Regions from separate parts of the Actinoallomurus oryzae genome, predicted to be linked through region 1. Evidence: riboswitches for the same ligand, from Rfam matches in the RefSeq annotation. Region 1 holds a riboswitch; the other holds the start of a gene.
What was found. A riboswitch is a leader RNA that binds a small molecule or an ion and turns the genes downstream of it on or off. The one in region 1 is predicted to bind glycine.

Region 1 (3,199 bases):
CCGGGCGGCGGCCTCCCGGCCGCCGGCGACGGTGAGGCGGAGGCCGAAGCCGATCACGAGGCCACCCTGACCGCGGTGGTCCTTCCGTCGCGGACGATGACCTCGCGGTCGGCGTACGCCGCCACCCGCGGCTCGTGCGTCACGAGGACGACCGTGGTGCCCTGCTCGCGGGCGGCGGACACGAGCAGCTCCATGACCTGCTCGCCGGTGAGCGAGTCGAGCGCGCCGGTCGGCTCGTCGGCGAACAGCACCCGCGGGCTCGCGACCAGGCCACGGGCCAGCGCGACACGCTGGGCCTGCCCGCCGGACAGCTCGCCGGACCGCCGCCGCTCCAGCCCGCCGAGGCCGAGCCGCTCGAACCAGGGCTGGACCTGCCGGACGGCCGCGCCCCGGCGCAGGCCGCCGAGCAGCAGCGGCAGCGCGATGTTCTCCTCGGCGGTCAGCTCGGGGACCAGCTGGCCGAACTGGAACACGAAGCCGAACCGGTCGCGGCGCAGGGCGCTGCGCTCGGCCTCGCCCATGGTGTCGACCCGGCTGCCGTCGAACCGGACCTGCCCGGACTCCGGCGTGAGGATCCCGGCCAGGCAGTGCAGGAGGGTCGACTTGCCCGAGCCGCTGGGCCCCATGACCGCGACGATCTCGCCGGCCTCGGCCGACAGGCTCGCGCCCCGCAGCGCGGGCGTGCTGCCGAACGACAGGGTGATCTCGCGAGCCTCGATCAGCGGTGTCACGGCAGGACCTCGCGTTTCAGGGCGTCGAGCCGGGCCGCGGTGAGGTCGATCCAGCGAAGGTCGGACTCCAGGTGGAACAGGCCGTGGTCGGCGAGCAGCGCGTCGACCAGGTCACCGTTCCGCTTGGTGTCGGTCAGCTCGCGCATGCGCTTCAGGTGGGCGGCGCGCTGGGCGTCGAGGTACGCCTCGGCGTCGCGGTCGAGGAGCAGCGCGAGCACGACCTTGGTGAACAGCACGGTCTGCAGGTGCGGCTCGGCCTCGACCGGTTCGGCGAGCCAGGACTCGAACTCGGTCGCCCCCGTCTCGGTGATGACGTATCGCTTGCGGTCGGGGCCCGCGCCGGCCTCGGTCTCGCCCACGACCACCTTCCCGGCGCGGGCGAGCCGGGCGAGGGTGGCGTAGACCTGGCCGAACGGCAGCGGTTTGCCCCGGCCGAACAGCGCGTCGTAGTCGCGTTTCAGGTCATACCCATGGCTCGGCTCGCGTTCGAGCAGGCCGAGCAGGGCGAAGGGGACGCTCATGAGAAGGAGGGTACGCCGCGCGTATACTCGCCGTCTATACACTCGATGTATAGCCGCTCGGCCAGGTGAGACGAAGCGTGGGCTGTCGTCGCGCGACGGGCGCTGCTAGCCTGGCGGCAGCCGTTGATCCCGCGCGGGAGAGCGCCCGGGCCGCCAGTCCGGGCCGCCGAAGGAGCAACTCCTCCCCGGAACCTCTCAGGCGACGAAGACCGCGCGGAGCAGGCGACCTCTGGAAAGCGGAGCGATGCTCCCGCCGAAGGTGCAAGCCCCCCGGGCGAAGCTCTCAGGCGCCGATGACAGAGGGGGAGGCGCCGAGACCGCAAGCGAACCAGTGGGACGATATGACCCCCGGATCGCCCGCGCGATAAGGAGCCTGCCGCGATGTCCGTTCCGGACACCAAGAAGACACCACTCCACGAGGTCCACGAGGGCCTCGGTGCCACCGTCACCGAGTTCGCCGGCTATCTGATGCCGCTGCGCTACGGCAGCGAGACCGCCGAGCACCAGGCGGTCCGCACCAGCGCCGGGCTGTTCGACCTGTCCCACATGGGAGAGATCTTCGTGACCGGCCCGCAGGCCGGGGCGGCGCTCGACCACTCCCTCATCGGGCACCTGTCGGCGCTCGCCGTGGGCCGGGCGCGCTACACGATGATCTGCGACGCCGAGGGCGGCGTGCTGGACGACCTGATCGTCTACCGGCTGGCCGCCGAGACCTATCTGGTCGTGGCCAACGCCGCGAACGCCGCCACCGTGCTCGCCGAGCTGACCGCGCGGTCGGAGAAGTTCGACGAGGCCGCCGTCGACGACCGGTCCGACGCGTACGCGCTCGTCGCGGTCCAGGGGCCCAAGGCCCAGGAGATCCTCGGCAAGCTCACCGACGCCGCGCTCGGCGACCTGAAGTACTACGCGATCCTGCCCGGCGCGGTGTCCGGCGTCGACGCCCTGATCGCCCGTACCGGCTACACGGGCGAGGACGGCTTCGAGCTGTTCGTCTCCGCCGGCGACGCCGTGGCGGTCTGGAACGCTCTGACCGAGGCCGGCGGCGACGACCTGCGGCCCTGCGGGCTGTCCGCGCGCGACACGCTGCGCCTGGAGGCCGGGATGCCGCTGTACGGCAACGAGCTGACCGCCGAGACCACGCCGTTCGACGCGGGCCTGGGCCGTACCGTCAAGTTCGAGAAGGGCGACTTCGTCGGGCGTGCCGCGCTGGCCGCGATCGCCGACGAGACGCCGAAGCGGACCCTCGTCGGGCTCGTCGCCAGGGGGCGGCGGGTGCCCCGGCACGGGTACGACATCGTGGGATCGGACGGCACGCCGTGCGGAGTCGTGACCAGCGGCGCGCCATCCCCGACACTGGGCAAGCCCATCGCCATGGGCTATATCGACGCGGACCACGCCGAAGACACCGATCTCGCAGTGGACATCCGCGGCAAACATGAGCCGGTCGACAAGGTCGCCCTGCCTTTCTATAGGAGGACCCCGTGAGCAGCGTTCCCGAGACCCTTTCCTACACCGAAGAGCACGAGTGGATTACCGAGCCGTCCGACGGTGTTGTCACTGTGGGGATCACCGCCTATGCCGCCGACGCCCTCGGTGACATCGTGTACGTCTCGTTGCCGCAGGAGGGCGCCACGGTGGAGGCCGGAGAGCCCTGTGGCGAGGCGGAGTCGACCAAGTCGGTGAGTGACATCTACGCGCCGGTGACGGGGGAGGTCGTGGCGGTGAACAGTGCGGTCGAGGAGGACCCGGCCGTGATCAACGCCGACCCGTACGGCGAGGGCTGGCTGCTGAAGATCCGCACTGACGGCGACGGCCCCGACCTGCTGGACGCCCCGGCCTACTCCAAGTTGATCGAGGAGGCGTGAGATGAGCCTGTCCAACGCCCCTCTCTCCGAGATCGACCCGGAGGTCGCGTCGGCCATCGCCGAAGAGCTGCGCCGCCAGCAG
Region 2 (3,199 bases), on a different contig from region 1:
CCTCGGCCGGCTCCGCTGGACCCTCACCGACGGCCTCACGCTGGTGTGGCGCAATCTGCTCCAGCTCAGGTCCCAGCCCGGGGAGCTCGTCGGCGCTCTGGTCTTCCCGGCCGTGATGGTCGTGCTGTTCGGCTACGTCTTCGGCAGCGCGATCAAGGTCCCCGGCGGCGGTGACTACCGGGAGTACCTCATGCCCGGCCTGTTCGCCATGACCACGATGACCAGCTTCATGGCCACGATGGTCGGGGTGGCCACCGACTCCTCCAAGGGGGTCATGGACCGGTTCCGCTCGATGCCGATGGCCCGGTCGGCGGTGCCGTTCGGCCAGGTGGGCGGCGACATCATCGTCGGCCTCGCCGGCATGGTCATCATGGTCGGCTGCGGGCTGGCCGTCGGCTGGCGGATCCACGAGGGGCTGCCGCGGGCCCTCGCGGCGTTCGGCCTGCTCATCCTCCTGCGGTACGCCCTCTCGTGGGCCGGGGTGCTCTGCGGCCTGCTGGTGAAGAACGAGGAGACCGCCGACCAGATGGTCCCCCTGATCTTCCCGGTCTCGATGCTGTCGAACTCCTTCGTGCCGACCGCGGGCATGCCGGCCTGGCTGCGAGTGATCGCCGACTGGAACCCGGTGAGCGCGATGGTCGCCGCCTGCCGCGGCCTCTTCGGCAACCCGGGCGTCGTCACGGCGCACGCCGCCCTGCCGCTGCGGCATCCGGTCGCGGCGACGCTGGTCTGGTGCGGCGTGCTGCTGGCGATCTTCGTCCCGCTGACCGTCCGTCGCTTCCGTACGCTGAACCGCTGACCTTTAGAGCCGGGCTCTTACGGTCGGTACGCCCCGCGCTTAACGTCGTGGCGATAAGCCTCCGGTAGGGTGGAGATCGCCGTCGAACCCGTGCGGGAGAGACCCCGGTGCAGCCAGCACAGGGGCGCCGAAGGAGCAAACCTCCCCGGAACCTCTCAGGCAAAAGGACCGTGCGGGCGAGGCACCTCTGGAAAGCGGGACCGGAGGCCGCGTTGCCGGCCGCCGATCCTCACCGAAGGTGCAAGCCGCGCCCGTCGCGGCGAAGCTCTCAGGTTCAGGTGACAGAGGGGGAGACCGGCCACCGGCCGTGCCCGGTGGTGTTCGCGCCCCGACCCGCCTGGAGGCTTCCCATGATCGAGGTTCCGTTCGCCGCCCGCCACATCGGACCCTCACCGGCCGAACGCGCCGCGATGGCCGAGGCCGCCGGGTACGACGGCGTCGCCGCGCTCGTCGACGCGGCCGTGCCCGCCCGGATCCGCACCGGCCGCCCGCTCGACCTGCCGCCCGCCCTGAGCGAGGTGGAGGCGCTGGCGCGGCTGCGCGAGCTGGCCGCGCGCAACCAGGTCCTCACCTCGATGATCGGCCTCGGCTACCACGGCACGATCACCCCGGGCGTGATCCTGCGCAACGTCCTGGAGAACCCCGGCTGGTACACCGCCTACACGCCGTACCAGCCGGAGATCTCCCAGGGCCGGCTCGAGGCGCTGCTGAACTTCCAGACCATGGTGAGCGACCTGACCGGGCTGCCGGTGGCGAACGCCTCGCTGCTGGACGAGGGCACCGCCGCCGCGGAGGCGATGACGCTGGCGCACCGCGTCGCGCCGCGGGGGAGCGGCGACGCCTTCCTCGTCGACACCGACGTGCTGCCGCAGACCGTCGAGGTGATCCGCACCCGCGCGGTGCCGCTGGGCATCGAGGTCGTCGTCGCCGACACGTCCGAGGGGCTGCCGGAGGGCGACTTCTTCGGCGTGCTGCTGCAGTATCCGGGGGCGAGCGGCGCCGTACGCGACCTGTCCGGCCTCACCGAGGCGGCGCACGGGCGCGGCGCCCAGGTCGTGGTCGCCGCCGACCTGCTCGCCCTGACGCTGCTCCGGCCGCCGGGGGAGTTCGGCGCCGACATCGCGGTGGGCACCACGCAGCGCTTCGGCGTGCCGTACGGCTTCGGCGGCCCGCACGCCGGCTACATGTCGGTGCGCGATGGCATCCAGCGCCAGCTCCCCGGGCGGCTCGTCGGGGTCTCGCTCGACGCCGACGGCGGGCAGGCGTACCGGCTCGCGCTGCAGACGCGAGAGCAGCACATCCGCCGAGAGAAGGCCACCAGCAACATCTGCACCGCCCAGGTGCTGCTCGCCGTGATGGCGAGCATGTACGCGGTCTACCACGGTCCCGAGGGCCTGAAGGGCATCGCCGAGCGGGTGCACGGCCACGCGGCGCGCCTCGCCGCCGGCCTGGGCCGGCAGGGCGTCGAGGTCGTGCACGACCGCTTCTTCGACACGGTGCTGGCCCGGGTCCCCGGCCGGGCCGATGAGGTCGTACGCCGGGCGCTCGACCTCGGGATCAACCTGCGCCGGGTGGACGCCGACCAGGTCGGTGTCGCCTGTGACGAGACGACCACGGGCGATCACGTCACGCGGGTCCTGCGGGCGTTCGGCGGCGCGGAGGACGAGGCCGCCGACGCGGCCGGGGACGAGTTCCCGCCGGCTCTGCGGCGGGAGAGCGAGTTCCTGACCCACCCGGTGTTCCACGCGCACCGGTCGGAAACGGCGATGCTGCGCTACCTGCGCCGCCTGCAGGACAAGGACATCGCGCTGGACCGCTCGATGATCCCGCTCGGTTCCTGCACGATGAAGCTGAACGCCACGACCGAGATGGAGCCGATCACCTGGCCGGAGTTCGCGCAGATCCACCCGTTCGCCCCGCTGGAGCAGGCGCAGGGGTACGTCGAGATGATCGGCGAGCTCGAGTCGTGGCTGGCCGAGATCACCGGGTACGCCAAGGTGTCGGTGCAGCCCAACGCCGGCTCGCAGGGGGAGCTGGCCGGCCTGCTCGCCGTGCACGGCTACCACGCCTCACGCGGTGAGAGCCACCGGAACGTCTGCCTGATCCCCTCCTCGGCGCACGGCACGAACGCCGCCAGCGCGGTGATGGCCGGGATGCGGGTGGTCGTGGTGAAGAGCACCGAGAGCGGTGACATCGACCTCGACGACCTGCACGCCAAGATCGACAAGCACCGCGACTCCCTCGCCGCGATCATGGTGACGTACCCCTCGACGCACGGCATCTACGAGGAGACGATCACCGAGGTCTGCGAGAGCGTGCACGCGGCGGGCGGCCAGGTCTACGTCGACGGCGCCAACCTCAACGCCCTCGTCGGGCTGGCACGCCTGGGGGAGTTCGGCG

Region 2: it holds a riboswitch for glycine, as region 1 does, so the genes downstream of both, gcvP (aminomethyl-transferring glycine dehydrogenase) here and gcvT (glycine cleavage system aminomethyltransferase GcvT) in region 1, are expected to answer to the same signal.

Annotation. Positions count from the first base shown of each region.
Region 1 is NZ_BAABHF010000021.1:35,278-38,476, reverse strand. Features, by position in the region: gene ABEA10_RS18505 (FtsX-like permease family protein) at 1-57, opposite strand, end outside; gene ABEA10_RS18500 (ABC transporter ATP-binding protein) at 54-731, opposite strand; gene ABEA10_RS18495 (PadR family transcriptional regulator) at 728-1,252, opposite strand; glycine riboswitch at 1,377-1,474, shown strand; glycine riboswitch at 1,476-1,562, shown strand; gene gcvT (glycine cleavage system aminomethyltransferase GcvT) at 1,634-2,737, shown strand; gene gcvH (glycine cleavage system protein GcvH) at 2,734-3,117, shown strand; gene ABEA10_RS18480 (serine hydroxymethyltransferase) at 3,119-3,199, shown strand, end outside.
Region 2 is NZ_BAABHF010000026.1:162,486-165,684, forward strand. Features, by position in the region: gene ABEA10_RS26230 (ABC transporter permease) at 1-799, shown strand, start outside; glycine riboswitch at 883-980, shown strand; glycine riboswitch at 981-1,094, shown strand; gene gcvP (aminomethyl-transferring glycine dehydrogenase) at 1,150-3,199, shown strand, end outside.